DNA from 3 places in the Bradyrhizobium sp. Leo78 genome. Region 3 is predicted to be linked to each of the others. Evidence: predicted binding sites of a transcription regulator. Region 3 holds the regulator's gene; each other region holds the start of a gene.
What was found. The regulator PhoB, encoded in region 3, activates phosphate uptake and scavenging genes when phosphate is short. The targets are predictions, from matches to a motif close to TGTCATNNANCTGTCAT.
Positions count from the first base shown of each region.

Region 1: the regulator PhoB is predicted to act here: its motif matches at 6,400-6,416, upstream of AC5ZG1_RS14470 (STN domain-containing protein).
Region 2: the regulator PhoB is predicted to act here: its motif matches at 5,338-5,354, upstream of AC5ZG1_RS31270 (esterase-like activity of phytase family protein).

Region 1 is NZ_JCAMOT010000009.1:145,491-155,784, reverse strand. It holds gene AC5ZG1_RS14505 (polysaccharide deacetylase family protein) at 1-932, shown strand, start outside; gene AC5ZG1_RS14500 (MBL fold metallo-hydrolase) at 1,009-1,788, shown strand; gene AC5ZG1_RS14495 (hypothetical protein) at 2,002-2,220, shown strand; gene AC5ZG1_RS14490 (DUF2158 domain-containing protein) at 2,375-2,659, opposite strand; gene AC5ZG1_RS14485 (RNA polymerase factor sigma-32) at 2,772-3,686, opposite strand; gene AC5ZG1_RS14480 (PQQ-dependent sugar dehydrogenase) at 4,248-5,612, opposite strand; gene AC5ZG1_RS14475 (DUF2231 domain-containing protein) at 5,609-6,079, opposite strand; gene AC5ZG1_RS14470 (STN domain-containing protein) at 6,578-7,291, shown strand; gene AC5ZG1_RS14465 (RNA polymerase sigma factor) at 7,565-8,119, shown strand; gene AC5ZG1_RS14460 (hypothetical protein) at 8,161-8,340, opposite strand; gene AC5ZG1_RS14455 (FecR family protein) at 8,513-9,511, shown strand; gene AC5ZG1_RS14450 (S1 family peptidase) at 9,592-10,294, shown strand, end outside.
Region 2 is NZ_JCAMOT010000032.1:51,597-61,890, reverse strand. It holds gene serA (phosphoglycerate dehydrogenase) at 1-242, shown strand, start outside; gene AC5ZG1_RS31280 (thiolase family protein) at 579-1,751, shown strand; gene AC5ZG1_RS31275 (mucoidy inhibitor MuiA family protein) at 2,095-3,768, shown strand; gene AC5ZG1_RS31270 (esterase-like activity of phytase family protein) at 3,924-5,279, opposite strand; gene AC5ZG1_RS31265 (heme ABC transporter ATP-binding protein) at 5,387-6,181, opposite strand; gene AC5ZG1_RS31260 (FecCD family ABC transporter permease) at 6,178-7,275, opposite strand; gene AC5ZG1_RS31255 (heme/hemin ABC transporter substrate-binding protein) at 7,272-8,222, opposite strand; gene hemP (hemin uptake protein HemP) at 8,230-8,436, opposite strand; gene AC5ZG1_RS31245 (TonB-dependent hemoglobin/transferrin/lactoferrin family receptor) at 8,699-10,294, shown strand, end outside.
Region 3 is NZ_JCAMOT010000010.1:203,616-213,909, forward strand. It holds gene AC5ZG1_RS15965 (lysylphosphatidylglycerol synthase domain-containing protein) at 1-626, shown strand, start outside; gene AC5ZG1_RS15970 (ATP-binding protein) at 659-1,957, shown strand; gene pstS (phosphate ABC transporter substrate-binding protein PstS) at 2,101-3,111, shown strand; gene pstC (phosphate ABC transporter permease subunit PstC) at 3,313-4,302, shown strand; gene pstA (phosphate ABC transporter permease PstA) at 4,304-5,149, shown strand; gene pstB (phosphate ABC transporter ATP-binding protein PstB) at 5,146-5,967, shown strand; gene phoU (phosphate signaling complex protein PhoU) at 5,979-6,695, shown strand; gene phoB (phosphate regulon transcriptional regulator PhoB) at 6,812-7,519, shown strand; gene AC5ZG1_RS16005 (GcrA family cell cycle regulator) at 7,640-8,155, opposite strand; gene AC5ZG1_RS16010 (aspartate aminotransferase family protein) at 8,654-9,862, shown strand; gene argF (ornithine carbamoyltransferase) at 9,862-10,294, shown strand, end outside.

The DNA of each region.
Region 1 (10,294 bases), on a different contig from region 3:
CGCTGAATGTAACGGTCGAAGGAAAGGAGGCGACAATGACAGACAATTCCTCGCTCTGGCCCAATGGCGCGCGTCTCGCGATCAGCATTTCCTTAATGTACGAAGGCGGCGGTCAGCCCCTCTCCGGCGCTCCTGGCGTGATCCCCGAACCGATCAAGGACGGTTTGCCGGACATGCCGACTAACGGCGTGTTCCAGTACGGCATCTACGAGGGCACGCCGCGTTTGCTCAACCTGTTCGACAAGCACGGCATCAAGGTCACCGCCTTCATGATCGGGCAAGCGGTCGACAAGGATCCCGCTTTGGCACAAGAGGTCGTGCGTCGCGGACACGAAGCGGCCGCCCACGGCCGCACCTGGTCGGCGAGCTATGATCTGAGCCCGGCTGATGAGCGGCAGTTCATCATCGACAACATGAACAGCATCGAGCGCGCGACCGGCCAAACGCCGAAGGGATGGAGCGCCTATTGGGTACGCAACAGCCCGCACACACTCGATATCCTAAAAGAGCTCGGTTTCACCTACTATTTGGACGAAGCCAGTATGGACGAGCCGTTCATTCTGCCAGTCAGGGGCGGCGATTTCGTCACAGTGCCTTACACTTTCCATTTGAACGACATCGTGTCTTACCCATTCGAGGGCTATAACCCGGCTGCCTATGAGCAGTCGCTCAAGGACGAATTCGATCAGCTTTATGAGGAAGGGGCCAGTCGCCGTCGGATGATGGTGATGGCGGTCCATGACCGCCTCTCCGGTCACGCCAATCGCGTGCGCGCCCTTGATCGCTTTTTCACATACGCAAAGAGCAAGCCGGCCGTCTGGTTTGCCCGTAAGGACGAGATCGCGAATTGGGCGCTGAAGACGCGCGACAAGACCCCGTACCTCGATCGTGGCCCTGTGCAGAAGACCGGTCTTTCGGGGCCGTCGGCCTGATGGAGTGCACGGCTTGGCCGAAGGTTACCGCCGCGTGTGACATTCGGCCGGACAGCGCGATCGACCAGGAGTGGCCATGACTGCCTCGAATATGACGCTGACCTTGATCGGCGGCCCGACTGTCCTCATTCAGATTGACGACATTCGCCTGCTGACGGATCCGACGTTTGACCCGCCCGGGCAGTATCAGGGACCACATAGCCCTGTGAAGCACCTTAAGACCGCAGGGCCTGCCCTTTCGATCGAGCAGATTGGCAGGCTCGACGCCGTGTTGCTGAGCCACGACCATCATTTCGACAATCTCGACAACTCTGGCCGCGCTCTTCTGCCCAGCATCGGTGTGACCTACACGACAAAGTCGGGGGCGCAGCGTCTCGGCGGAAGTGTCGTCGGCCTGAGGCCGTTCGAGACGCGCTCGCTCGAGGTGGGTCGCAGCACGAAGCTGTTCGTGACGGCGACACCGGCACGCCATGGACCGATCGGGGTCGACGCTGGCGACGTGATTGGATTTGCCCTCGGGGTTAATGAGCCGGGTGATCTCATCTACATCACCGGCGATACTCTCTGGTTCGATGGCACCGCGGACGTTGCGCGCCGCTTCTCTCCAAAGGTTGTCGTGCTGTACACCGGTGCCGCGGAGCCGCGAGGGCGTTTCCGCATGACAATGGGTAGCGAGGATGCTTTGGAAGCCGCGCACGCGTTTCCGAATTCGAGACTGGTCTCGGTTCACAACGAAGGTTGGGGCCACTTGCGGGAGAGCCAGGAACAACTCGCCGATGTCTTCCGCACGTTCGGTCTGGCAAATCGCCTGACTCGAATCGAAAAGGGCATGCCACTCGAATTCGCAGTAGCTTGACAGGAGGCCGAAATAGCCCGAGGCACGCTCTCCACTCGTCATTGCGAGGGGCGAAGCGACGAAACAGTCCAGAGCCTTTCCGCGGAACGATTCTGGTTGCTTCCGCGAAGCCTCTCATCGGGCTGCGCTTTGGAGCGCGGGCTCGCGCCTGCCTAGGCGAGGAAATAGCAAGGCGTTCGTCGCGATATTCTCCAGTTCGCCAGCGAACACGGTATGTTGTTCTATCCGAAGTTTGACAGTGCGCGGGAACGACTCGCAGCCCAATGTGCGAAGGAGCGGATTTCATCCAAACTCAGCCGGACTCGATGCGGTCGTGATGAGGATACTGCCGAACGTGGCGGAATTGATCCATCGCTCGGGCCGCTGAGCGGCCGCTTCACCAGCGGCGACAAGAATAATCCTTCATTGTCGCCGATGGGCGAGATGAAATAGGACCGAGCCATTTCGGGTTTTGGCCCATCGCGACATATTGCGCTGCCGCACGAACTCGGCCGCTATAGGGGCAAAGCGGACATTGCGTTCGTCGCATCGCGCCGCAGGGTTTGTGGGTACACGGCCTAATCCGCCCCACGATGTCTGTTTGGCATCAGAATTTTCGGAGGACCTGGACGGGGAAGGTCGCGTTGTTGGTCTGGCCGCTGCCGTCGGTCCAGAAGCAGTCGACCTGATCGTCCTTGACCGTGTCGACCGTCATCAATGACCCGCCTGAGCGCAGGCGGACAAGATCGCCGGGGCGAAATTCGGGCGTGGCGGGGCCGGCGGTCGAGATGCCCTGTGAAGCCGGAGCGGCAAATGCTTGAGCGAAGAAAGGTGCGTTGAGTGAGAGGATCAAACCGGCACCGATCGAGAAGCGCTTCATCATCGCGAGCATGTCGCAGCCTCCGTGTCTTGCAGGGGACAATGAGGTGAGATCCTCAGTCCGCCTCTAGGGCGTTGAGCATGGTCTTTTCGAAAAACCGGTATCGACTTTTCCGGATCATGCTCTAAATCTGCATTTCGTATTCCGCGCGTACCCGTTCATGACCCGACTCGTTCCTCTGCGGGCGGTCACGTTGCGTGGGCGGCGGCACGCTCGTCGCGCCATCAGGCGTCAATCGATCGGTCCTCAGATAGCCGACCGCTGCGCGCTTCACTTTTTCAAAGGCGTGGTTCTCGATCTGCCGCACGCGCTCGGGCGAAATGTCCATCCGGCTCGCGAGTTCTGCCAGCGTGGGCGGGTTGTCGGTGAGGCGCCGCGCCTCGAAGACCTGGCGCTCGCGCGGTGTCAGCACCTTGAGCGCGGCCGAGAGTGCGCTCGTCTGCTGGGTCGTCTCGTCCCGTTCCGCCAGTATTACTTCGGCGTCAGGGGAATTATCGACCAGCATCGTCTCCCATTCCGCCGTTTGTCCATCGTCGTCCATCGGCTTGTTCAGGGAAAAATCGCCGCGCAGCCGGCCGTCCATCTCGATCACGTCGGCAGCGGTGACGCCCAGGTGCTCGGCGACCACATTGGCAATTTCCGGCGTGAGCGAGGTCTGGTTGTTCGAGACTTTCCTGATTTCGCTCCTGAGGCGGAAGAACAGCTTCTTCTGAGCGGCGGTCGTTCCGATCTTGACCAGCGACCAGGAGCGCAGGATGTATTCGTGAATGCTCGCCTTGATCCACCATAATGCGTATGTCGAAAACCGCGAGCCACGGTCCGGCTCGAAGCGTTGTGCGGCAACGACCAGACCGACATTGGCTTCGGCGATGATATCGGCGAGCGGGAGACCATATCCGCGATAATGCCGCGCTACCTTGGCTGCAAGCCTGAGATGACTTTTGACGAGCGCATGCAGCGCGGCCTGATCGCCGAGTTCATGCCAACGGCGTGCAAATTGCTGTTCCTGGTCTGCGTCCAATAGAGAGTATTGTTCCATTGTAAAGCTTCCTATTTGCGCCCGACGCCTTGCGTCGAGTGCTGGTCGAGGCCCGCGCTATGTCGAGGCATTACGATCATTAGGAGCAGGCGTTGCATCGGTCTTTCGAGAGCGACGGTTTTTGCTGAAACGCACATTTCAGATCACTTCGGTCGAAGCCCGGAGTTTGTGTCGTGCCGAGGTCGAAGCCGCTCGGGGCCGGTAACGTGCACTGAGCTGTTCATGGCGATCACGCTCTCGCTTCGAGTTAGCTGCAAGCTGAACGTAGGCCATGCGTGGTCGGCGGGGCCACTAAACAGGCGTTTAATGAGTTCACGTCCGATTGAGAGGATGCTGCTTACAAATCGGTGAGCTTGCTGTGCTCGCAGGCAAGCGAGTTCACGCCGCGGTTATTTGTGAAGCGCAGGTTGGTCGAGGAGGGGAGGCGGCCGTGCGAATTCGCAAATGCGTGCGATCTCGCTCTTGCCATTGCTCGCGGGCCGCGCGCTATTCCGATGATGGCGGAGCCGGACGTCGCGAACGACGCCCGGCTCTGCCTTGCTCCTTGGGCTCCTCTAGCGCTTATGTGTCCGACTTGGTTTGGGCCGCTGGGCTCGTGGCGGACACCCGCCACACCGTGTTTCCGACATCGTCGGCGATCAGCAGTGCACCCGCCCGATCGATCGCGAGGCCAACCGGCCTGCCGCGCGCGTGGTCGTCCGCATTGAGGAATCCCGTGACGACGTCCTGCGCCGGACCGGATGGCTTGCCGCCGCTGAACGGTACGAACACCACCTTGTAGCCGTTGAGTGGGGTTCGATCCCAGCTACCATGCTCGGCGACAAACGCGCCTCCGTGATATTGCGCTGGAAGGTTGTTGCCTGTGTACATGGCGAGGCCGAGCGGTGCCACATGCGAACTCAGGGCATAGTCCGGCACGATCGCCTTGGCCACGAGATCGGGGCGTTGCGGCTCGACGCGCGGATCGAGATGCTGGCCGTAGTAGCTGTAAGGCCAGCCATAAAAGCCGCCATCCTGCACCGAGGTCAAATAGTCCGGCACGAGATCGGGACCGATCTCATCGCGTTCGTTGGCGATGGCCCAGAGCTTGCCGGTCTCGGGCTCCCACTGCAGCCCGGTGGGATTGCGCACGCCGCTGGCGAAGATGCGATGGGCGCCGCTCGCGCGGTCGATCTCCCAGATCGCGGCTCTCTCGTACTCGGCCTGGATGCCGTTCTCGGTGATGTTGCTGTTCGAGCCGACACCGACATAGAGCTTCGTGCCATCGGGGCTCGCGAGCAAGGTCTTGGTCCAGTGATGATCGATAGGCCCGCCGGGAAGATCGGTCAGCTTGGTGCCTGATGCGGTGATGCTGGTTTGTCCATCCTCGTACGGATATCGCACGATCGCATCGGTGTTCGCGACGTAGAGATCGTGGCCGACCAGCGCAACGCCGAATGGTGAGTTGAGGTGGTCGAGGAATACGGTGCGCACATCGGGAATGCCGTCGCCATTGGTGTCGCGCAACAGCGTGATGCGATTTGCATCCTCGGCCTTGGCGCCGGCGAACCATTGCACCCAGCCGGTGACGAGATCCTTGGGCCGGAAGACCGGGGCCTTCGGGCCATTGCTTTCGATCACCAACACGTCGCCGTTCGGCAGTACGTAAAGCGATCGCGGATGTTGGAACCCCGTGGCCAATGCACGGACCTGCAACCCTTCCGCCACCTTCGGCGTTTCGTTACCCCACGGAGCTGGCCGCGCAATCCTGATCGGCGGCAGCAGATATTGCTGCACCTCCGGCAAGTACGGATGGGCGCCGATCTGCCTTGCGGGATTCCCGCCGCTGTCGTCACAGCCCGCAAGACTCAAGGCAGCAGCGGCGACAGCCACGGTGGCAAAGCGCGGCAGGTTCGTCGCACGGGCAAGATTGAGCAAGCTGGTCATTCGACTGCTCCTGCGCGATCGCTGTAGGTCAAGCCCCAGCCTCCCACCGCCAGGGACAGCAGAAGGATCGTGACCAGCCCCGAGAGCGCGAGGCCGGTCGGCACCACCGCGGTATAGCCGTCACGGCTGTGAACGAGGACATTCACGATCGAGAGCACGATCGCGACGACATAGGTGAGTGCGCGAAACCAGGCCGGCCTCTGCCTGTCGATCAGGAGATCGATCACGGCGGCGATGGCCGCAAGCGCCGCGATCACCAATCCGGCCGCAATCAGCCAGACCGAAAATCTTTCCCACATCACCAGCGCAGTTCGCCAATAGGCGAGATCGGTGACGAAGGCGCCGATCAAGTAGGCGACCGAAAACGGCAGCAGCACTTGATGGATGGCGTGCCGGCGGGGCGCAACCACCGGCACCGCTTTAGTTTCGACTGTGGAGTTGGTGTAGGCCACCGCGATCTGTGTCATACTTCGATCCTCACCATCGTGTGCAAGTGCGCGGCGGCTTTGCGCCGACGCCTGCTTTGCGAGGCAACTTTCGATCTGTTCGATATGCCGGAGCGCTTCGCAGCTCCCATACATTGCAGATGGGAAAGTGGGTCGCGCTTTCAAAAGCACGCGTTCGAAACTGACGGTAAATCCTCTGTGACCTTACCCGCTGAGCTCGGCCGGCTCGCGAAGCCTATCCGAGCTGCTTCCCGCGTCATCGTCTCGAGGCGTGCGCTCGTTCGGCCGCGGTGGTATCGGCTGATGTGCCAAGGTCGGGCAGGTGACGCCGTCAGGCAATCTGTCATATGGTTGACATAGGAAGGTACGATGTGAGGACGGAGAGATGGCGCGACCTCCGGGATCTGCTTGCGCGAAATCGAAGGCCCTTGCGAGGAAGTAGCCAGCGAGACGGCTCAGTTGTCAGTGATGCTAAGTATTGGCCAAATCGCTTCGTCCCGGGCGCAAGTCCGGCAAAGGATGAACTTACCCCGCCTCGGCGCCTGGACCTTGGCGAAGGTCGCGGCGCTACTTGTCATTCTGGTCGGGGTTACCGTCGCATCCGGAAACGAGCGGACGCCGCCGGTCGGGCTCATGACGTTCAATATCCCGGCGCAGCCACTGATCGACGCGCTGCAGGCGTACAGCCAGCAGGCCGGCGTCCAGGTGATGTTCGAAACGACCTCGGCAGCCGGCTTCCGTTCGCCGTCGGTCAACGGCGAGTTCACGCCGCAGGCCGCGCTGCTGATGCTCCTGGCCGATACTGACCTGAGGGTTCGCTATAGCCGATCCAACGCCGTGACGCTCGCGCCGGCGTCCGTGCCGGATCCCGACGAGCCGCCCATCCATCCCCCAGTCTCCGCGGACATAACGCTTGGAACGTTACGTGTTCGCGGTACGACCGACGCTCCCGATCGCAATCTGGGAGAATATATCAGCCTCCTGCAATCGGACATTCAGAAGGCGCTCAAGAAGGGCGGGCGGACCAGGCGGGGCGAATATCGGGTCGCGGTCAAACTATGGGTGACGCCGTCCTCGCGAGTCATAGACAGGGCCGAGCTCGACGGTTCGACAGGCGACTTTGATCGGGATAGCTCGATCGCCGAGAGCTTGCGTGGCCTGGTGTTGAGCCAGCAGGCGCCGCCCAACATGCCGCTCCCGATCCGCTTCATGATCTCGATCCACGCGCTGTAGGCGACTAATATAAGGGGTTGCCTCAAGCTCCGGCGACATCTTACTCGATGCCGGGGCGATCAAACGATTCTCGGGGCGCAGCCGTTGCAAGCTTCCGGCTGAATGGCCGCGGTATCTTAATATTCCCGCACCTGTGGTTCGATTGCCGCGATCGCCGACCAGCTTGCGAGTGACTGATGTCCGTCACGCGAGTGTCATCCTCGGTGGATAGGGAAAATAGCGGGACTGACCGCGATCTGCGAAACGCAGGGCGTGGCGTTGCGGGGCTGGTAGGTGTCTGATTCGAATAGTAAATCTCTGCGAGAGACAGTCGCAGCTGATTACGAGGGCTTGGCCAAGCGTCTGACGCGTTGCCTTGGCTCCTCGGATTTCGCGCGCGAGGCGCTGCACGAAGCGTTTCTGCGGGTCGATCGAGTATCCGATGCGGTGCCGATTCATAGCCCCGTCGACTATCTGTTTCGTACCGCGCTGAATGTCGCCAAGGATCGGCGCAAAAGCGATCGGCACTTGTTGAACGCCTCGGAAATCGCGGCGATCATGGACGTCATCCCCGACGACCGTCCGGACCCGGCAATGGTGACGGAATCGCGCATCGAGCTGACGGAATTTCAGAAAGCTCTCGCAGAATTGCCCGCCCGGCGGCGCGATGTATTTATCGCGGCCCATCTTGATCATCAGCCCCACCGCGAGATTGCGGATCGGTTTGGCATCAATGTGCGCACGGTCGATTTCGACCTGCAGCATGCCATGGAGCATCTCAGCCGTCGGCTAGGCCGCACCGTTCTCCGGCGCCTCGGGCCGCGTCCAAAGGCGAAAGCCAGCGAGTAGCTTGCATCTTGGCAAGAGACGTGCTTGTCAGGCTGTCTAGATCATAATCCGATTGGACGGATCGGATCATGATCTCGTCTCTTTGTTTGAGCATGATCTTCCTGCGCAAACGCTTCGCGTTTGTCGCGAGGGAAAACCGGTTTCCACTTTTCCGGATCATGCTCCAGCGGCGTTTTTCCAACGCGCACGGTTGAATGCCGGCGCGGATCGCGAATCTTCAAGAAAAATTTTGAAAGATGCACTTTCTATAGCGACAAAGAGCTTGAAAGTGCGGATAGGCTGCATTTTCGATTCAGTCTTCCTTTGCGTCAATCGTCTATAGAGCATGAGGACGCGGTATTTCTGAGTACGCCGAAGTCATTCGGCGGGAGAATCAACAAAGAGCGATTGGCCTTGACCGCAGGCGACGATATTCCTTCCGAGCTTGACCCGCTGCTGCGGCAGGCGCTTGCGTGGGTTATTCGCCTGCACTCCGGGTCGGCGACGTCGGACGATGCTGCCGCTTTGGCGCTTTGGCGGCAGCGCAGCGATGAGCACGAGGCCGCCTTCCGCGATGCCGTGAGGCTGTGGCGCAGTTTCGGCGAGGCGACGCGCGTGCTCGCAAGCCAAGAGCTTGTGAATGTTGAACGCCGCAGTCAACGCGACGCGCGCGACAGGCTCAGCCGCCGGGCGCTGGTCGGGGGCGCGATGGCTGCCGCCGCATCGGTGGCCGCCGGATACGTGGTCGTTCGTCCGCCGATGGGGCTATGGCCATCTTTCGAAGAACTGTCGGCGGACTATCGGACCGGCAAGGGCGAACGGCGCAACATCGCATTGGCCGACAATGTCTCGCTGACGCTCAACACCCAGACCAGCATCGCCGTGCGATCCGAGCAGGGCGCTCCGCGCATCGAGCTGATTTCGGGCGAGGCCGCCGTCGAGGCGGAGCGCGACGCGCCCGCGCCGCTTGTCATTGATGCCGCCGGAGGCCGCGTCACGACGCGTCGCGCCAGTTTCAATGTGAGATGTCTCGATCGTGCCGTCTCGGTGTCGTGTCTTGAAGGCGCCGTCGAAGTCGAATGGAAAGGACAACGTGTCGCCATTTCGGGCGAGCAGCAGATATCCTATTCGGCGGAGATGGGGCTCGGACGCGCCTCGCAAGCGGATTTGGAGCAGGCGGACGCCTGGCGAAAGGGTCTTCTGATCGTTCGCGACTGGCCGGTCAATCGTCTGGTCCAAGAGATCAATCGCTACCGGCCGGGCAGGATTGTCGTTATGGACGAGCAACTTGGGCACCGCATGATTTCGGGCACGTTTCATCTCGATCACCTCGACGACTTCATCGCTCAGGCCCACGGCCTGTTCGGCGCCACGGCGCGGAGCTTGCCGGGGGGCATCGTGTTGCTGAGCTAGCGTCTTGAACGGACTCCGCGCCCCGCGACAAATTGTTCGAAAACGGGTCTGCCAGACAAATTGCAGGACAAGAGGATTCAATGATCAAGCCGCGACATGCGGATGGCGCGCACCGGTGTCGCGGATTGGCCACCGTCATCCGAGGCATCGCGGTCGGTTTCGGACTGCTGGGGTTGACAACGGCGGCCGCCTGGCGCGCCGAGGCTCATGACATCGGCTGGGCGGTTGGGCATTTCGCGCCACATCAGCAGCAGTCCGAGGTTTCGCCCCTGGCGCGCACGCAGGAGCCTACGGTGCCCAACCGCCAAAAGACCGGCACCGGCTTTTTCGTCGATGACAAGGGTCACATGCTGACCGCCCGTCACGCGGCAGACGATTGCGCGCGCCTCGTTGTCTTCAAGGAAGGACGGGCGCTGGCGGCGCAGCTCGTGGGTTTGTCGCCCAGCACGGATATCGCGCTGATCAAGGTGTCGAAGACCTTGGGGCTGGCGGCGGTTTTCCCGAGTACGGTGGGCGTGAGCGCCAACGACATGGTGTTTGCTTCCGCTTACGACAAGCTGGCGACAAACCGTGGCCTGTTTGCAAACGCGACCGTCGCAGGCAGCCCAGGCAACCAGTCGGGTGCGCTGCAGATAGATACGGATGTCACCTTCGGCGCCAGCGGTGCGCCGGTACTGGACAGTCGTGGCCTGGTACAAGGGATCATAAGCCGCAGGACCGGATCGAGCCGCGTGGTCGCGGTGGGGGCAGGGGACGCCAAGAGCTTCCTCGCCTCCAAGGGTG
Region 2 (10,294 bases), on a different contig from region 3:
ACGCCGAGTTCGGCAAGTCGATGATCTATGTGACCAACGAGGATAAGCCGGGCTTCATCGGCAAGTTCGCAAGCCTGCTCGGCGACGCCAAGATCAACATCGCGACCTTCCATCTCGGCCGCGTCGCGCAAGGCGGCGACGCGATCGCGCTGGTCGAGGTCGACGGCCCGGTTCCGGCGGACGTGCTCGCCAAGGTGCAGGCGCTGCCGCAGGTCAAGCAGGTCAAGGCGCTCGCGTTCTGAACGCACGAGGTGCCAATTGCCGCGCCCTCGCCCCTTGTGGGAGAGGGCAGCTCCGCCGTCAGCACCAGACTCATTCGGGTGAGGGGTTGTCTCCACGAGCGCCGTCGCCCGTGGAGACAACCCCTCATCCGTCGCGCATTGCATGCGCGACACCTTCTCCCACAAGGGGAGGAGGGAAGGCAGTCCCGCCGCTAGATCCAGATATTCCGACCTGCGGAACAACAACGCCGTCTCCGGCATCGGAGGCGGCGTTTGTCGTTTGGCACCCAACAAAATCCGTGTACGAATGGGCCAAGACCGGTCATATCAGGCCGTCCGAACAAGGGAGAAAACACAATGCGTGAAGCCGTTATCGTTTCCTATGCACGCACGGGCCTGGCGAAGTCTGCCCGCGGTGGGTTCAACATCACCCCGCCGATGTCGCTGGCGGCGCACGCCATCAAGCATGCCGTCGAGCGCGCCGGCGTCGACAAGGAATATGTCGAGGATTGCTATCTCGGCAATTGCGCCCACGGCGCGCCCAATATCGGCCGTCAGGCCGCGCTGCTCGCCGGCCTGCCGAAGTCGACCGCGGGTGTCTCGGTGAACCGCTTCTGCTCCTCGGGGCTGCAGACCATCGCGATGGCCGCCAACTCGATCCGTTCCGATGGCGCCGAATGCATCGTCGCCGGCGGCGTCGAGAGCATCTCGATTCCGGGCGGCGGCACGCCGAAGGAGTCGGTCGATCCTGAGCTGCTCAAGACCGCGCCCGACATCTTCATGGCGATGATCGACACCGCCGACATCGTCGCCGAGCGCTACAAGCTGAGCCGCGAATATCAGGACGAGTTTTCGCTAGAGTCGCAGCGCCGCATGGCGGCCGCACAGCAGGCGAACAAGTTCAAGGACGAGATCGTCCCGATGAAGACCCAGATGAAGGTGGTCGACAAGGTGACGAAGGAAGAGAGCATCAAGGACTATGTCGTCGACCGCGACGAGTGCAACCGTCCCGACACCACGATCGAGGGTCTCGCGAAGCTCGAGCCGGTGAGGGGCGCCGGCAAGTACATCACCGCCGGCAATGCCAGCCAGCTTTCCGACGGCGCCGCCGCCGTGGTGCTGATGGAAGCCAAGGACGCCGAGAAGCGCGGCCTGGAGCCGCTGGGCCGCTTCGTCGCCTGGGCGACCGCCGGCTGCGAGCCGGATGAGATGGGCATCGGCCCGGTGTTCGCGGTGCCGAAGCTGTTGAAGCGCCACGGCCTGAAGATCGACGACATCGATCTCTGGGAGCTCAACGAAGCCTTCGCCAGCCAGTGCCTCTACTGCCGCGACCAGCTCGGCATCGATCCCGAGAAGTACAATGTCAATGGCGGCTCGATCGCGATCGGCCACCCCTTCGGCATGACCGGCGCGCGCCTCACCGGCCACCTGCTGCAGGAAGGCCGCCGCCGCAAGGCCAAGTGGGGCGTCGTCACCATGTGCATCGGCGGCGGTCAGGGCGGCGCCGGGCTGTTTGAAATCTATAGCTGAGAACGGCTTCGGCTGAACGCGAGATGAACCAAAGCACGGCGCCCCCAAGCGCCGTGCTTTTTTTGTGGGCCGCGCTCTCCCCTCCCGTCATTGCGAGCGCAGCGAAGCAATCCATTGCCAGCCTCGAACGCGGACGGATGGATTGCTTCGCTGCGCTCGCAATGACGGGGGAGGGATTAGCGCGCAACTGGATACCGCAGGTTTGTGGTCTCCATCTTTGTGGCACCGCAATCGAACCGGTTTCTTTCTCGCTGCGTCTCACCACCGATGGGGGTGTGACATCAGCCACTGTCCGGCAGTGCCGACAGGCTGAAGTCTGCGCGCTATGCAGGAAAGGAATCCAATGCGTTTGATTGCCAATTGTCTTGTCACCACCAGTCTGGTGCTGGTCACCGCGCTTGCCGCTTTGCCGGCGCGCGCGGCTGACATCGATGCATCTTCGACGGTGGATGCGGTGACCGTCTATCCCGATGGTGCGAGTGTCACCCGCGTCATCACGCTCGATCTGCCGTCCGGCGACAGCACGCTGATCGCCAGGGATTTTCCGCTGTCGCTCGATCCATCCTCGCTGCGCGTTGAAGGCGACGCCGACGGCAAGCTGACGATCGGCTCGATCGACACGCGCCAGCCGCGCGCGGCGCCGCCGGTCAACCTGCCCGAGCTCGACAAGCGGATCGAGGCGCTGAAGGACGAGCACGCCAATCTGCAAGGCGCGATCGACGCCGCCAGGGCCCGCCGCCAGTTCGCCGCGCGTTTTGCCGAAGCCGCCCCGGTTGGCATCGGCGAGAAGGGCGAGGCGCGGCCGCTGTCCGAATGGCGCGCCGCTTTTGCCGCCGTCTCCGAGGAGATCGCGATCGCCGATACCGCGATCCGCGAAGCCGAGCGCAAGCAGCGCGATCTCGACCGCGAGATCGCGCGGCTGGAATCCGACCGCGCCGCCAAGCCGCCGAGCAAGCTCGAGGTCCGTATCGACCTCGCCGCCGCGACTGCTGCGAAAGCCACCCTGCGCGTCACCTATTCGGTGCGCAATGCGCGCTGGGCGCCGATCTACGACGCGCGTCTCGATACCGGCGCGAAAGACCGAAAGCCCTCGCTGGAGCTGGTGCGCCGCGCCGAGATCACGCAGTCGACCGGCGAGGACTGGTCGAACGTCGCGCTCGGCGTCTCCACCGTGCGCATTGCCCGTGGCGGCAGCGCGCCCGAATTGAATTCGCTGCTCGTGCAGTATCCTCAGCCTCCGCGCCCGGTGCCGCTGTCAAGCGCCGTGCCGGAGCTGGCGCGGCCGGCGACCGCACTGCGCTCGGCGCCAGCCGCAAAGGCCGCCGAGGCGTTCGATGCGCGCGAGCGCGCCGACGAGCAGCAGGCGGTGGCCGAGATCGGCGACTTCCAGGCCACCTTCAAAATCCCCGGCCGCGTCAGCCTCGGTGCCAGCGAGGGAGCCAAGAGCCTGCGCATCGGAAGCCACGTGATCGCGCCCGAGCTGACGATCCGCGCCGTGCCGGTGCTCGATCCGACGGCGTTCCTGGAGGCGAGCTTCAAGCAGGCCGAGGACGCGCCGCTGTTGCCCGGCCGCGTCGCGATCTATCGTGATGGCGTCTTCGTCGGGCGCAGCAAAATCGCGTCCGCCGGCAAGGGCGAAACGGTGCGGCTCGGCTTCGGCGCCGACGACAAGGTCAAGGTCGAGCGCTCGGTGGTCAAGCGCAACGAGGGCTCGGCGGGTCTGATCGTGACGACATCGAAGACCGACGAACGCGCGTTCAAGACCAGCATCCGCAACGGCCATGATTTCCCGATCCGCGTCGCGATCGAGGATCAGCTCCCGGTCAGCGAGAGCGAGGAGATCGTGGTCGAGATGCTGCCGCAGACCACGCCGCCGACCGCGACCAATCTGCGCGACAGGCGCGGCGTGCTGCAATGGACGTTCGATGCGAAACCAAGCGAGCTGAAGGAGATCAACTTCGCCTGGCGCATCCGCTGGCCCAAGGACAAGGGCGTCGTGATGACGCCGGCGGGGTAGGTGGTTCTTACCTCGCCCCGCTCTTGCGGGGAGAGGTCGGATTGCGAAGCAATCCGGGTGAGGGGCTCTCTCCGCGAATACATCTGCCACCGTAATCGTGGAGAGAGCCCCTCACCCCAACCCTCTCCCCGTGAAGAACGGGGAGAGGGAGTCACTCACTTCGCCTTCAGGAACTCACCCACTTCCAGCAGCACGAACTCGTTGTCGTCGGCCTTGTTGGGATCGCGGCTCGAGGAGAACGGCAGGTTGTTGTCGTTGCCGACGATGATGTGGGTGTCGTCGACCTTGTCGACGTTCTCGATGGTGAAGAACGGGAAGGTCAGCACGCCGTCATTGAGCGGCTTCTTCGCCTTCTTGTCGGGATCGCGGATCTTCATCAGGTCGATATAGGCGACCTTGCGCACGGGTTTGCCGACATTGGCATCCGAGAGCTCGACCTTGTAGACGCGCTTGAACTTGGCGAGATCCGGGAAGCAGTTCTCGCCGCGCTGTCCCTGCGGGCACGCCTTGTCCGCGGTGCCTTCGCCATTGTCGCGCTCGATGATCAGGCCTTGGATCGGGTCGATCATGTTGAAGTCGCCGATGGCATTGCCGTTCTGCTCGAACACATATTGCCAGTAGCGGCCGGTGAATTTCTCGTTCGCGACGTCGAACTCGAGGATGCGAGAGGCTTCCTTGCCGTCGACCTTCTCCCAGTCCTTCTTCTCGGCATCCCACAGCGGGCCCTCGAGCAGGCCGTACAGGAACTTGCCGTCCTTCGAGGAGGCAAAGCCTTCGTAGCCCTTGGAGCGGCGCAGGTTGACGGTGGTGTAGCTGGCGCCCGGAGCGCCCGGTGACTGTACCGACCAGTGATCGGGCGAGCGCACCGGCTTGCCGTCGGCGATGCTGTCGAACACGGCCAGCACCTTGCCGGCCTTGTCAGCCTTGATCACGTAGGGCCCGAACTCGTCGCCGATCCAGAACGTGTCGCCGATGATCTGGAAGCCTTCGGTGTCGAAATCGGCGCCGGTGAGATAGCGCTTGGCGGTATCCTCATGCACGATGCGGAACGGCACCTTCTTGTCGGGGTCGTGCAGGAACACGGTTTCCTGACGCTCGATCTTCCCGCTTGCCCAGTCGATCTTGTGCCGGTTCAGGTACAGCATCGAATCGGCTGAATTGTAGCGCGAGCCCATGCCATTGTCGGTGAGCACCCAGAAAGTGCCGTCCGCCATCACCTTGATGCCGGAATGGCCCTGCAGCGGCTGGCCCTTGAACGGCAGCGAGACGCCGGTGGGCCGCTCGTAGGACTTGCCCATCACGGTGCCGATGGCGTCGACGCGGCGGCCGGTGGTGTATTTGCCCGAGGTCTTGAGATCGTTTGGTGCATCGGCCGGCGCGTCGATGAAGCTTTCCGCCGGAAGCACGGCGTGGCCCTTGAGGGTCGCCGGATATTCGCCTTCGCCTTGCGCGAAGGCGGCTCCCGACAGCAGCACGATGGACGCGACGGAGCAAAGCAGTGATTTGCGCATGTTGATCTCCCCTGAAGATGAACGCGGCGGAGTTCTGGGAGGCGCGTGTTACAAGCGGCTGACAATTTCGTGACGGCCGGCAATTGCCGCTGGATATGCCTGCGGCGTTACGTCACCGGTCGCATCGTTTGCGGCAGCAGGAAGGGGATGCCGCTCTCAGTATGGTCGATCGTGGCGTCGATCTCGAAGATGGTGCGGATCGTCTCCGCGGTCATCGCCTCGCTGCGGCCGCCGTCGACCGCAAGCCGGCCGCGATGCAGGAGAACGAGACGGTCGGCAAAGCGCATCGCGAGGTTGAGGTCGTGCAGGATCGCGATCACAGCGGTGCCGTTCTGCGCGCGGCGGCGCGCGGTCTCGACCAGGTCGATCTGGTGCCTGAGATCGAGGCTCGAGGTCGGCTCGTCCAGCAGCAACAGGCCCGCACCGTTCTGCGCTTCGCCGCAGGCGAGCTGCACCAGCACGCGGGCGAAATGCGCGCGCTGCTGCTCGCCGCCCGACAGCGTCGGCAATTGGCGATGGCGGAAGCCGCTCAGCCCGACCTCATCCAGTGCGGACTCGACCAGCGGCGCGGCCGTCGCGCGCGAATTGTCGCCCGCGCCCATGTAGACGATTTCCTCTACCGTGAACGGGAAGGTGACGTTGACATGCTGCGACAGCATGGCGCGATGCCGCGCCAATTCGCGCGGCGGATAGGCGCGGAGCGTGCGCTGCTTCAATTCGACCGTGCCGCGCGTCGGTGTGATGTCGCCGGACAGCATGCGCAGCAGCGTCGACTTCCCGGCGCCGTTCGGCCCGACGATCGCGATCATCTCGCCCGGATTGACACGCAGATCGACGGCATCGACCAGCGTGGCGCCACTGACCACGACCGAGACCGAGCTTGCCTGCAGCATCGGAATCATAGCGAAACCAGGCTGCGCTGCCGCAACAGGATGGTGAGGAAGAACGGCGCGCCGACCGCCGCCGTCAGGATGCCGATCGGCATTTCCGCCGGCGCCACGATAGTGCGGGCCATCGTGTCGGCGCCGACCAAAAGCACGGCGCCCAGCAGCACCGAGGCCGGCAGCAGCAGCCGGTGCGCCGGTCCGATCGCGAGCCGGAGCAGATGCGGCACCACGATGCCGACAAAGCCGACGACGCCGCACACGGAGACCGCGACCCCCGTCATGGCTGAAACCAGGATGATGGAAATCCGTTTCAATCGCTCGACGTCGACGCCGCTGTGAAAAGCCTCGGCCTCGCCGAGCACGAGCACATCGAGCCCGCGCGCGATCGACAGGCACGCGAGCAGCGCAACGGTGAGCACCGGCGCCAGTGTCGCGATCTTGCCCCAGGTCGCGCCGCTCATCGAGCCCAGCATCCAGAAGGTGATGTCGCGGAGTTGGCGGTCGTCGGCGACGAAGACCAGAAGCCCGATGCCCGCATTGGCGATCGCGGCGATCGCAATTCCCGCCAGCAGGAAGATCGCGATCGACGTCCGACCGGCGCGGCTTGCGATGCTGTAGAGGAGGATGGTCGTCACCAGCGAGCCGACGAACGCCGACAGCGGCAGCAATTGGTGCTGCATAAAGCGGACGCTCTCGCCGATGTGGCTGTCGGTGAAGACGATCGCGGCGGCCGCAGCAAAGGCACCGCCGCTGGAGACGCCGACAAGCGCGGGATCGGCGAGGGGATTGCGGAACAACCCCTGCATGATCGCGCCGGATGCCGCCAGGAGGCTGCCAACCATCGCCGCGGCGACGATCCGCGGAATCCGGATCGACCACAGCACGAGCTGGTCGCGCGCAACCAGCGGATTGGCCGCGCCGTCGCCCCACAGGCCGAGCGCGGCGGGAAGGCGGGCGAGGGGGATTCCGGCGGCACCCAGGGTCACCGCAATGAGCGCAGTGCCGACGAGCGCGGCGCAAAGGCAAAGCAGCGTCAGCGTTGCCGGCGGCCGCGAGCGCTTGGTACGAGGATCGGCAGTATTGCCACGCGCGTCCGCCAAGGCGCTCATTGCCGACAATTCGCCGCGAGCGCCGCGGGCACGAACTTCTCTGCCTGAGGCGCCAGCGCCGGGTATAGCTTCGTGGAAAGGTCGCGCGCTGCAGCCGCCGTGCGCGGTCCGAAGCCGAGCAGATAGAGTCCTTCCATCGAGATGAAGCTCTTGTTCGCCGCGACCGGCGTCAGCGCGAAGGCCGGATGCGCATAGATCGCCTCGGCTTCCAGCGAATCCTTGCCGCGCTGGATCGACAGCACGACGTCGGGCTTGGCGGCGACGATCGCCTCGTCGCTGACGATCTTGTAGCCGTCATAGCCCTCGACCGCATTGACGCCGCCGGCGAGCTGGATGATCTCGTTCGCCGCCGTTTTCCGGCCTGCCGCCATGGCGCGGCCGTTGAGCAGCGACATCACGAACATCACCCGCACCGGCTTCGTGACCTTGGCGCGCAGCTCGCGCAATTGCGCGAGATCATGCGCGACGGCGGTGGTCAGGCATTCGGCGCGCGGATCGGCATCCATGGCGTGGCCGACCAGTTTGATCTTGTCGAGCAATCCCTGCTCGGAGAAGGTTTCGGGCACCAGCACCAGCGGCACCTTGGCCGCTTCCAGCACGTCCATGGTTTCCTTCGGTCCCGAACCCTGCACCGCCAGCACCAGCGACGGGTTGAGCCCGAGCACGCCCTCGGGCGAGAGCTGGCGCATATAGCCGACATTGGGTTTGTCGCGCAGCGCGGCGGCCGGATAGAGGCTGGTCGCATCGACGCCGGCGACACGGTCCTCGAAGCCGAGCGCATAAAGGATTTCGGTGATCGCCCCCCCGATCGAGACGATTCGCGAGGGGTTGTCGATGATGACGTCGCGGTCGCGCGCATCATGCACGGTGGTGTTTGCGGCCGGTGCCGTCTCAACGGGCAAGAGGCTGGCGATCAGCAGGATTGCGAGCGTGCGACAAATTGCCATTGAGGGATCACTTGGTCAGGATCAGCTTGTTCTGCGACGTCAGACGCAACCGGTAAATCTCGTTGCCATGCGCGATCATGATCTCCCGTTCGGTCTGAAACAGCTCGCGGCTGTCGATCCGGTTGCCGGTCATCGAGAGGTTTCTCACGGCAGGTGAGGCATTTGCTGCGCGCCCCCCGGCGCCTTCGCTATTGTCTCCGGAAGTTGCCGCCATATCCTCTTTGCTGCGCCCCGAACGTTCTCTGGATGGCTGTTTGTACAGGTCGCCCGCACCGCAATCCAATCACTGCAGTTTACAATCGATATAAACTGCGCCGTGCCGTTGTTGACCACTTTGTTACCGCGACGTAACGAATGTGAACGTAGCGCGGGCGTGTGACCCGCACTGTGTATTTTGGTAGCCAGCAAGCCGCTCGCATCATTTCGCGCGCGCACGCCAGCCAGACCCAAAAAGCAGATCTTTGGATTGGGGCAATATGGCTGACGGGGCTAGGATTTTGCGCGCCTTTATTTTGGGCGCATCAGTGGTTTCAATCGGGTTGTTGCTTTCGGAGTCCGGGTTCGCCCAGACTGCGGACGCGCAGCCGGCCGGTCGCGCGTCGGAGCGCGCCAAGCAGGCCAAGCGCAAGCCGGCGAAGCCGAAAGTCGAACAGCAGGCGGCGGCGCCCGTGATGAATGCGCGCGCGCAGATCGGTGCCGTGACGGTGCAATCGCTCGACACCATCACCATTGCCGCATCGAAGATCGAGGAGCGCGCAATCGACGCGCTAGCGCCCGTCAGCGTCGTTACGCTCGAGCAGATCCAGGGCCGCCAGCCCAGCACGATCGGCGATCTCCTCTATAATCTGCCCGGCGTCTGGGTGCAGGATCGCGGCGACGAGCCGTCGACGTCGATCAACATCCGCGGCCTGCAGGACTTCGGTCGCGTTGCGGTGGTGGTCGATGGCGCCCGGCAGAACTACCAGCGCACCGGCCACTTCGCGAACGGCTCCTTCTTCCTCAATCCGGAATTGATCAGCAGCATCGACATCGTGCGCGGTCCGACGGCGAACATCTACGGCTCCGGCGCGATCGGCGGCGTGGCCTCGTTTCGCACCAAGGACATCGAGGATGTGGTGCGCCCCGGCGAGCGCTGGGGCGTCGACTACAAGAATGTGTTCGGCAGCAATGAGGGGCGCTGGCTCACCTCGGTTTTCGGCGGCGTTCGTGTCAATCCCAATGTCGACGTGTTCGCCGGCGGCACCTACAGCACGCAGGAGAACTATAAGGACGGCACCGGGTTTGAGGTCGCCAATACCGGCAACCGGCTCTCCAGCGGCATCGCCAAGCTGACGGTGCGCCCGGCCGACGGACACGAGGTCAAGCTCGGCACCATCTTCCAGGAAGACATCTACAGCGTCGGTCAGCCGGCGCGGCGTGCGGGCGAGCCCAACTCGACCAATGCGAACGGCACCAACAATCTCTCCGGCACGTCGATCTACGCCAGCAACGTGAAGAACTACACGACGACGCTCGGCTGGACCTATTCGCAGCCCGATGACCGGTTGTTCGACTGGGATGCGAAGGTTTACTGGAATCGCACCGAGAACGACCAGATCAAGACCGGGCACACCAGCGCTACACCGTCGGCCTTCTGCGGCGGCGTGCCCGGCAACGCGGTCTCCGGCTGTATCGGCAGCAATCGCGGCTATCTCCTGGATACGTACGGCGTCGACATCCACAACACCTCACGTTTCGATTTGTTGGATTGGCACAATGCCATCACCTACGGTCTCGACGCATTCCAGGACGAGGTGAGCACGAACGACAGGAGCGGCACGTCCGAGGTGACGACGCCAGGTGGCCGGCGCACGGTGTCGGGCGGCTTCGTGCAGTGGAAGGCCAATTACCAGAATCTGGTCGAAACCATCTCGGCGCTGCGTTACGACAATTACCAATTAGAATCGGGGACGACGTCCTCCAGCGGCGACCGCCTGTCGCCGAAGATCACGGTCGGACTGATGCCTGCCGCGATGCTGACGCCCTATGTCAGCTATGCCGAAGGCTACCGCGCGCCGTCGATCACCGAGACG
Region 3 (10,294 bases):
TGACCTTCTGGCTCGGCAATGCCGCCGTGCTCGGCATCGGGATTGCCTATCATCCGGAAGCCGCCGCCTCGATCGATCAGCTTCCACCCTGGCTCAATCGGGTCGCGGCATTCACCATCATCGTCGCGCTGGTGGCCTATGTGGTCTGGGTCTGGACCCAGCCGCGGGTGGTCGGGCGCGGGCCCTGGACAGTGACGCTGCCGGGCGGCCCGCTGACGCTCTTGCAGATCTGCATCGGCATCATCGACCTCGGGTTCTGCGCCTTGGCGATGTACGTGCTGGTGCCGGACGAGCCCAATCTCGGCTTTGTCGTGGTGGCCGTGATCTTCGTCTCGGCGACGCTACTGGGCTTTGCCAGCCACTCGCCCGGCGGCCTTGGCGTATTCGACGCCGCCATGCTGGTCGGCCTCTGGCAGATGGACCGCGAGGACCTGCTCGGCGGAATGCTTTTGTTCCGGATGCTCTATTATATTTCACCTTTTGTCATATCTGTAATCTTGCTGACGTTTCGGGAGCTTATCCTCGGAGCGCGAATCAAGCGCCTGCGCCATTTGGGAGCTGGCTCCGACGCCAAACCGCGGCATGAGGCCGTTTATGTCCGCGAGCGCGGAGACACCAGCGCCTGACGCCGCCGCCTGAACAGGAAGAAGCCGGCTCAATGGCCCTTCACGAATCCTCTTCCTCCTTTTTCTCGCCGTGGCCCGACCGGCTGCGGCACTCGGCCATTGTCCTGCTTGCCGCGGGGCTGGCGCTCAGCGTGCTGGTCGCGCTCGATGAGCTCTCGCTGATCCGCGCCTTTGCGGTGTTCCTCTGCATCGCCGCCGCGGCGCTGGTGCCCTGGCGCCTGCATGACGTGGCGGCCTCCCGCGAGGACACCCGCAGCGTCAACCCGGTCGAGAACGGGGCGGTTGCCGCCGTCGTCGCCGGCATGCCGGACCCGGCCGTGCTGCTCGACCGTGCCGGCCGCGTGATCCACCTCAATGCCGCGGCGGCCCAGTTGGCGCCGGCGCTGCGCAAGAACGAGCTGGCCCAGTTCGCGCTGCGCTCGCCGGAGATCATCACCGCGCTGCGCGAGGCGATTGCCACCACCGAGCCGCGGCGCGCCACCTATCTAGACCATGTCCCGGTCGATCGCTGGATGGAATTGGTGATCACGCCGGTGCCGGTGCCGACCCTGTTCGGCGGCACCGACAAATGCATGCTGATGACCTTCCACGACCTGACGCCGCTGCGCCGGGTCGAGGAAATGCGCGCCGACTTCGTCGCCAATGCCAGCCACGAATTGCGGACGCCGCTCGCGGCGCTGTCGGGCTTCATCGACACCCTGCAGGGGCCGGCCAGGGACGATCCGCGGGCGCGGGAGCGCTTCCTCGGCATCATGCATACCCAGGCTACGCGGATGGCGCGGCTGATCGACGATCTGTTGTCGTTGTCGCGGGTCGAGCTCTCGGCCCATGTCCGTCCCGACACCTGCGTCGACCTGATCCCGATCATCCGCCAGGTCGCCGACGGCCTGGAGCCGCTGGCGCGCGAGCGGCAGGTCGTGATCGAGATCCAGCTTCCCGAGGCGCCGGTCATGATCGCAGGCGACCGCGAGGAGCTGTTGCGGCTGTTCGAGAACCTGATCGAGAACGCCCTGAAATACGGCGCCTCCGGCGGCCGGGTGATCGTCTCGCTGAAGGAGGCCGCCTCCGGCGAGGGCGCCCCGGAGATCCGGGTCCTGGTGCGGGATTTCGGTCCCGGCATCGCCCCGGAACACCTGCCGCGGCTGACCGAGCGCTTCTATCGGGTCGACGTCGGCGACAGCCGCCTCCAGGGCGGAACCGGGCTTGGATTATCCTTGGTGAAACATATTCTTAACCGTCATCGCGGCCGTCTTTTGATCGAAAGCGTGCCGAAAAACGGCGCCACTTTTACCGCCTGTTTTCCCCAGGTGAAGACCCCTGTGGCGGCATAAAATCAAGCACTTTCAATTGCTTGAATGTGTCATCCAACTGTCATCCAACCTTCGTAAAACGAGCATCGACCGCTCCTAAACGGACCGGCGTGAGCGCGATCGGGCGCATCCGGCGCTTCGCTCACAGGATTGGAGACCACCCCATGAATTTCTTTAGGACAATCGTCGCTGCCGGCTTGGTGGCCGTTTCGACGTCGGCCTTTGCGGCCGATATCACTGGCGCGGGCGCGACCTTTCCGTTCCCGATCTATTCCAAATGGGCGGACGCCTACAAGAAGGAGACTGGCAACGGTCTGAACTACCAGTCGATCGGCTCCGGCGCCGGCATCAAGCAGATCCAGGCCAAGACCGTGACCTTCGGTGCCACCGATGCGCCGCTGAAGGCCGAGCAGCTCGAGAAGGACGGACTCGTCCAGTGGCCGATGGTGATGGGCGCGATCGTGCCGGTCGTGAACCTCGAAGGCATCAAGCCGGGCGAACTGGTGCTGTCGGGCGAGGTGCTCGGCAACATTTATCTCGGCAAGATCACCAAGTGGGACGATGCGGCGATCGCCAAGCTCAATCCGAAGCTGAAGCTGCCCTCTGACGCCATCACCGTGGTCCGCCGTTCCGACGGTTCGGGCACCACCTTCAACTTCACCGACTTCCTCTCCAAGTCGAATGCCGACTGGAAGTCCAAGGTTGGTTCGGGCACCGCGGTCGAGTGGCCGGTTGGCGTTGGCGCCAAGGGCAACGAGGGTGTTGCCGGCAACATCAGCCAGACCAAGAACGCCATCGGCTATGTCGAATACGCCTACGCCAAGCAGAACAAGCTGACCTATGCGGCGATGGTCAACAAGGCCGGCAAGACCGTGCAGCCGACCATTGCTGCGTTCCAGGCCGCTGCTTCCAACGCGGACTGGGCCAAGGCTCCGGGCTACTACGTGATCCTGACCGACCAGCCGGGCGATGCGTCCTGGCCGATCACCGCGGCGACCTTCATCCTGATGCACAAGGAGCCGACGGATAAGGCGGCCTCGGCCGAAGCCATCAAGTTCTTCAAGTGGTCGTTCGAGAAGGGCGGCAAGGCCGCCGAAGAGCTCGACTACATCCCGATGCCGGAGCCGGTCGTCAAGCTGATCGAAAAGACCTGGTCGTCGGACATCAAGAGCTGAGCCTCGCATAGCGAGCGTCGCGCCCTGTCGTCTGCGGGCGCGACAACGTCGAGAAACCGGAATCCATCGCTTCGCAACCGAAGCTGTGGATTCCGGGTCTACGCCCGACGGGGTGCATCCTGCGACGATGCGGGAAAACGTTCAGAACGGGTCGCGCAGTAAGTTGCGATCGAGTAAACACAGGGGATTGGCGTGGCAGACATGGCCGTTCAAAGCGACGTAATGGCAGCCTCCGGACCTTACGATCGTGCCAGGGCCCTCAGCGCCTTCAAACTCGGTGACATCACCTTCTATTGGATCACTCGCGCCTGCGCGATTTCGGTGCTCCTGATCCTAGGCGGTATCATCCTTTCGCTGATCGCCGGCGCGTGGCCGGCAATGAAGGAATACGGCTTCTCGTTCCTGTGGACCCAGCGCTGGGCGCCTTCGGCAGACCCGCCGGTGCTCGGCGCGCTCGGGCCGATCTACGGCACGCTGATCACCTCTGTCATCGCGATGATGATTGCCATTCCAGTTGGCATCGGCATTGCGATCTTCCTCACCGAGCTCTGCCCACAATGGCTGCGCCGCCCGATCGGCATCGCGATCGAACTGCTCGCCGGCATCCCCTCGATCATTTACGGCATGTGGGGCTTCTTCGTGCTAGGCCCGTTCCTCGCCAATACGTTCCAGCCGTTCATGATCCGCCTGTTCGACGGCGTGCCGGTGCTGGGCGCGATATTCGCAGGCCCGCCATCCTATCTCAGCCTGTTCAACGCCGCGCTGATCCTCGCGATCATGGTGCTGCCCTTCATCACGGCGATCTCGGTCGACGTGTTCAAGACGGTGCCGCCGGTCCTCAAGGAGGCGGCCTACGGGGTCGGCTGCACCACCTGGGAAGTCGTCCGCAACGTCGTGATCCCCTATACCCGCGTCGGCGTCATCGGCGGCATCATGCTGGCGCTCGGCCGCGCCCTCGGCGAGACCATGGCCGTGACCTTCATCATCGGCAATTCGTTCCGCATCTCCTCCTCGATCTTTGCGCCGGGCACCACGATCTCCGCGGCGATCGCCAGCGAATTCGCCGAGAGTGACGGATTGCACCAGTCGGGCCTGATCCTGCTCGGCCTCTTGCTGTTCGTGCTGACATTCATTGTTCTTGCCTGCGCGCGACTGATGCTGATGCGTCTGGAAAGGAAGGCGGGGAACTGACATGAACCCGATTTACAAAGCACGCCGCCGCAACGACATCATCATCCGCGGGCTTTGCATCGCCGCTGCCGCGTTTGGGGTGACCTGGCTGGCGCTGATCCTGTTCACGCTGTTCTACAACGGTCTCGCCGGCCTCAGCCTCGACGTCTTCACCAAGAACACCCCGCCGCCCGGCTCCACCGATGGCGGCCTGTTGAACGCGATCGTCGGCTCGGTGATCATGACTGTGATCGGTGTCGGCATCGGCGCGCCGCTCGGCCTGTTCGCGGGCACCTATCTGGCCGAATACGGCAAGCATGATCGGCTCACCTCGGTGATCCGCTTCATCAACGACATCCTCTTGAGTGCGCCGTCGATCATCATCGGCCTGTTCATCTATGGCGCGGTTGTCGTGCCGATGGGCGGCTTCTCCGCGCTGGCCGGCTGCCTGGCGCTGGCGGTGATCGTCATCCCGGTCGTGCTCCGCACCACGGAGGACATGCTGCTGCTCGTCCCCAACCCGCTGCGCGAAGCGGCCTCCGCGCTTGGCCTTCCGCGCTCGCTGGTGATCAAGCGGATCGCCTATCGCGCGGCGCGCTCCGGCCTGATCACGGGCGTGCTGCTGGCGACCGCCCGTGTCGCCGGTGAGACCGCCCCGCTGTTGTTCACCGCGCTGTCCAATCAGTTCTTCAGCCTGAACCTGACCAAGACGATGGCGAACCTGCCGGTGACCATCAACAACTTCGTGCAGAGCCCCTACGCCTATTGGAAGGAGCTCGCCTGGAGCGGGGCCTTGCTTATCACCTTGACCGTGCTCGCGCTCAACATCGGCGCGCGCATCCTCGGCGCCGAAAGGAGCGCAAAATGACCGATCTGTCCGTATCGACGACCAGCCCGAGCGCGGCCATTCCCCAGAAGTCGCTGCCGGAAGCGGCGCCAAAGGTGACTGCACGCAGCCTCAACTTCTATTACGGCGAGCACCATGCGTTGAAGAACATCAACCTGACGCTCGGCACCAACCGCGTCACCGCCTTTATCGGCCCGTCCGGCTGCGGCAAGTCGACCCTGCTCCGGATCTTCAACCGGATGTACGACCTGTATCCCGGCCAGCGCGCCACCGGCCAGTTGATGCTGGACCAGACCAACATCCTCGACCCCAAGCTCGACCTCAACCTGCTGCGGGCGCGGATCGGAATGGTGTTCCAGAAGCCGACGCCGTTCCCGATGACGATCTATGAGAACATCGCCTTCGGCATCCGCCTTTACGAGAAGATTTCGAAATCTGAAATGGACGGCCGCGTCGAGAAAGCGCTGCGCGGCGGTGCGCTGTGGAACGAGGTCAAGGACAAGCTCAACGCCTCCGGCCTGAGCCTCTCCGGCGGCCAGCAGCAGCGCCTCTGCATCGCCCGCACGGTTGCGGTGCGGCCCGAAGTTATCCTGTTCGACGAGCCCTGCTCGGCGCTCGATCCGATCTCGACCGCCAAGGTCGAGGAGTTGATCCAGGAATTGTCGGAGGACTACACGATCGCGATCGTCACGCATAACATGCAGCAGGCGGCGCGCGTCTCCGACAAGACTGCGTTCATGTATCTGGGCGAACTGATCGAGTTCGACGACACCAGCAAGATCTTCACCTCGCCGAGCGATCGACGCACCCAGGACTACATCACCGGCCGGTTTGGTTGAGGAGGGACATCATGGCTTCTGAACATACCGCCAAGGCATTCGACAGCGATCTTCAGGAACTGACCCGTCTGGTCGCAGAGATGGGCGGGCTGGTCGAACGGATGATCACCGAATCCGTCGATGCGCTGATCCGCCGCGACGTCGCGCTCGGCAAGCGTGTCGTCGCTTCCGACATCGAGATCGACAGCCTGCAGCGCGTGATCGAGGAGCGCGCCGTGCTGACGATCGCCCGCCGCCAGCCGATGGCTGTCGACTTGCGCGAGATCGTCGGCGCGATGCGGGTGGCGACCGACCTCGAGCGGATCGGCGACCTCGCCAAGAACATGGGCAAGCGCGTCGCCGCGCTGGAGAACGACTTCCAGCCGCTGAAGTTGATCCGCGGCCTGGAGCACATGACCGACCTCGTGCTGTCGCAGGTCAAGTCCGTGCTCGACGCCTATGCCGCGCACGATCTGCCGGCGGCGATGAACGTCTGGAAGAGCGACGAGGAGGTGGACGCGATCTGCACCTCGCTGTTCCGCGAGCTCCTCACCTACATGATGGAAGATCCGCGCAACATCTCGTTCTGCATCCACCTGATGTTCTGCGCCAAGAATATCGAGCGGATCGGCGACCACGCCACCAACATCGCGGAAACGGTCTTCTACATGATCGAGGGTCAGCAGATCACCGACAAGCGGCCGAAGGGGGATATGACGACGTTCGCCACGACCGTTCCGGGCAACTAGAGCAACATCCGGAAAGTCGACGCCGGCTTTCCGCCAAGATCCTGCTCAAACATCAAAGGAAGAGTGGGATGACGATTCAAGCAGAGAGTCATCCCGCTATAGGAGAAGCCAAGCCGATGAGCGCACGCATTCTGGTGGTCGAAGACGAAGAAGCGCTGACGACGCTGTTGCGCTACAATCTCGATGCAGAAGGCTATGATGTCGAAACGGTCGCCCGTGGAGACGATGCGGACACAAGGCTCAAGGAACGTATTCCCGACCTTGTCGTGCTCGACTGGATGCTGCCGGGACTCTCCGGCATCGAGCTGTGCCGCCGTCTGCGGGCGCGGCCGGAGACCAAGCAGCTCCCGATCATCATGCTGACCGCGCGCGGCGAGGAAAGCGAGCGCGTGAGGGGGCTGGCGACCGGTGCCGACGACTACATCGTCAAGCCGTTCTCGGTGCCTGAACTGCTCGCGCGGGTGAAGGGCCTGTTGCGCCGGGCAAGCCCGGAGCGGCTCGCCACCGTGCTCACCTATGGCGACATCGAACTCGACCGCGAGAAGCGCCGCGTTGCGCGCTCGGGCCGCCCGATCGATCTCGGCCCGACCGAATATCGCCTGCTGGAGTTCTTCCTGGAGCATCCCGGCCGCGTGTTCAGCCGCGAGCAGCTGCTCGACAGCGTTTGGGGCCGCGACATCTATATCGACGAGCGCACCGTCGACGTTCACATCGGCCGCCTGCGCAAATTGCTCAATCCCGGCCGCGAGCAGGACCCGATCCGCACCGTCCGCGGCGCGGGCTACGCGCTCGATGATCGCTTCGCGAAGGCCGAGCAGTCGTAAACCGGCGACCTCAATCCGTAGCCCGGGTGCAGCAAAGCGTAACCCGGGGAAATTTGGACCTGCCGATACAGCGTTCCCGGGTTGCGCTGCGCTCCACCCGAGCTACGATCCGTCGTCGGCTTACTTGCCTTGTGACGGCTTGACCGTCGGACGGCGGCGGTCAGCCGCCGGCTGGTAGGCGATGCGGGAGTGGTGCGCGCAATAGGGCAGGCCGGGAAGCGCCTTGCCGCCGCAGAAGAAGAATTCCGGGCTCGAGGGATCGCCGACCGGCCAGTGGCAGGTGGCCTCGTTCAATTCGAGCAGCGACAGCCGCTGGCTCATCGGTACGACATTGTCGTAGGCGATAGGGTCCGCTTCCACCTCCACCTCGAAGGCGTGGGCGAGCGCGGTGTTGCCGCGGGAGACCGGACGTGCCACGCGCATCATCGGCTGTGCGGGACGCGCCTTGCGCTGCCGCGGCGCGGCTGCAGCAGGACTCTTGGCGCGGCCCGAGAGGCCGAGCCGGTGCACCTTGCCGATCACCGCATTGCGGGTCACGTTGCCCAGTTCCGCAGCGATCTGGCTGGCCGAAAGGCCACCTTCCCAGAGCTTTTTCAACTGCTCGACGCGTTCGTCGGACCAGGTCAATACCGTCATCGCATCTTTCCCTTCGCGTTGCGCCGGCCGATCCTGGGACAGCGCTGCGATGCCTAATCTCAAAAATCCCTGCGGGCAGAATCCCTTAAGGCTCGCCGGGCACGAAAACCGCACCCGAACGTGTACGCCGCACACAAAGGACTCTAAGGGATCAAAACTGCCGCACGAGATGTCGTACCCGACAGGCCAGACGCTACAATATGGCGTGACTCTGGCGCAAGAGTCCGCGCCTATGCGTCCACATGTTCCGACATTTAGGGATTGCAATCGGGCTTTTCCACCACACCGGAAAACTGCGGATTACCGGCACTTTGCAGCGCAGCCTGGCGGCTTCGTGGCGATTGACAGCACCCGCCGCGCGCATAGAATGCCTTCACGTGCCGCCCTGCAAAGGCGGCACGTTTTGTTTTCGCTGGATGAGCTCCAGCCGCGTGTCTGCATCGCTGCACGCCGCCGGGGCTTGTCTGAAAGGCTTGTCTGAACCCTTCAGTGATCGCCATGACTGACCGCGCCACGTCGCATCTGCTTCCCGTTTTTGCCAGGGCCGATCTCGGCTTCGAACGCGGCGAAGGCTGTTGGCTGATCTCGACCAAAGGCGAGCGTTATCTCGACTTCACCTCCGGCGTCGCGGTGAACGCGCTCGGCCATGCCCATCCGCATCTGGTGAAGGCGCTGCAGGAACAGGCGACGAAGCTCTGGCACATGTCGAACCTGTTCAAGAGCCCGGACGGCGAGAAGCTTGCCGCGCGGCTGTGCGAGCAGAGTTTTGCGGACTTCGTGTTCTTCTGCAATTCCGGCGCGGAAGCGATGGAGGGCGTGATCAAGGTCGTGCGTCACTATCACTTCTCGAAGGGGCATCCGGAGCGCTACCGCATCATCACCTTCGAAGGCGCCTTCCATGGCCGCACGCTCGCGACACTCGCCGCGACCGGCGCCGCTAAATATCTCGAGGGCTTCGGTCCGCCGATGGACGGCTTCGACCAGGTGCCGCATGGCGATATCGAAGCGGTGAAACGCGCGATCGGTCCAGAGACCGCAGGCATCCTGATCGAGCCGGTGCAGGGCGAAGGCGGCGTGCGCTCCGCGCCGCCGGCCTTCTTCAAGGCGCTGCGCCAGCTCTGCGACGAGCATGGCCTATTGCTCGCGTTCGACGAGGTGCAGACCGGCATGGGCCGCACCGGCGATCTCTTCGCCTACAAGCGCATCGGGGTCACCCCTGACGTGATGTCGCTGGCCAAGGCGCTCGGCGGCGGCTTTCCGATCGGCGCCTTCCTTGCGACCGCGGAAGCTGCGTCCGGCATGACGGCGGGTTCGCATGGCTCGACCTTCGGCGGCAATCCGCTCGCGGTCGCGGCCGCCGGCGCCGTGCTCGATGTGATGCTGAAGCCCGGCTTCTTCGATCAGGTGCAGAAGATGTCGCTCCTGCTCAAGCAGAAGCTCGCCTCCGCGGTTGACCGCTATCCGTCCATTCTCGCGGACGTGCGCGGCGAGGGGCTTCTGATCGGCGTCAAGGCCGTGGTGCCCTCCGGCGACCTCGTCAACGCCCTGCGCGAGCAGAAGCTGCTCACAGTCGGCGCCGGCGATAATGTGGTGCGCTTCCTCGCGCCGCTGATCGTCAGCGAGGCCGAGATCGAGCACGCCATCGGTTGTCTGGAGCGCGCCTGCACCGCGCTCTCAAGCGGACCGTCGAAGAAGGCAGCGGGATGATGAGCAAGGCGCCCCGTCACTTCCTCGACATCAACGAAATGTCGCTCAACGAGCTGCGCGCCATGCTGGACGCCGGCGCCGCCATGAAGGCGAGACTGAAGGCGCATGAGCGGGCCACGAAGCCGCTCGAAGGCAAGACGCTGGCGATGATCTTCGAGCGTCCTTCGACCCGCACGCGAGTGTCGTTCGACGTCGGCATGCGCCAGCTTGGCGGTGAATCGATCATGCTCACCGGCGCCGAGATGCAGCTCGGCCGTGGCGAGACCATCGCCGACACCGCGCGCGTACTGTCGCGCTATGTCGATGCGATCATGATCCGCATCCTCAACCACGATGCGCTCTTGGAGCTCGCCGCGCATGCCACCGTCCCCGTGATCAACGGGCTGACGCGCCGCTCGCATCCCTGCCAGGTGATGGCCGACCTGATGACGT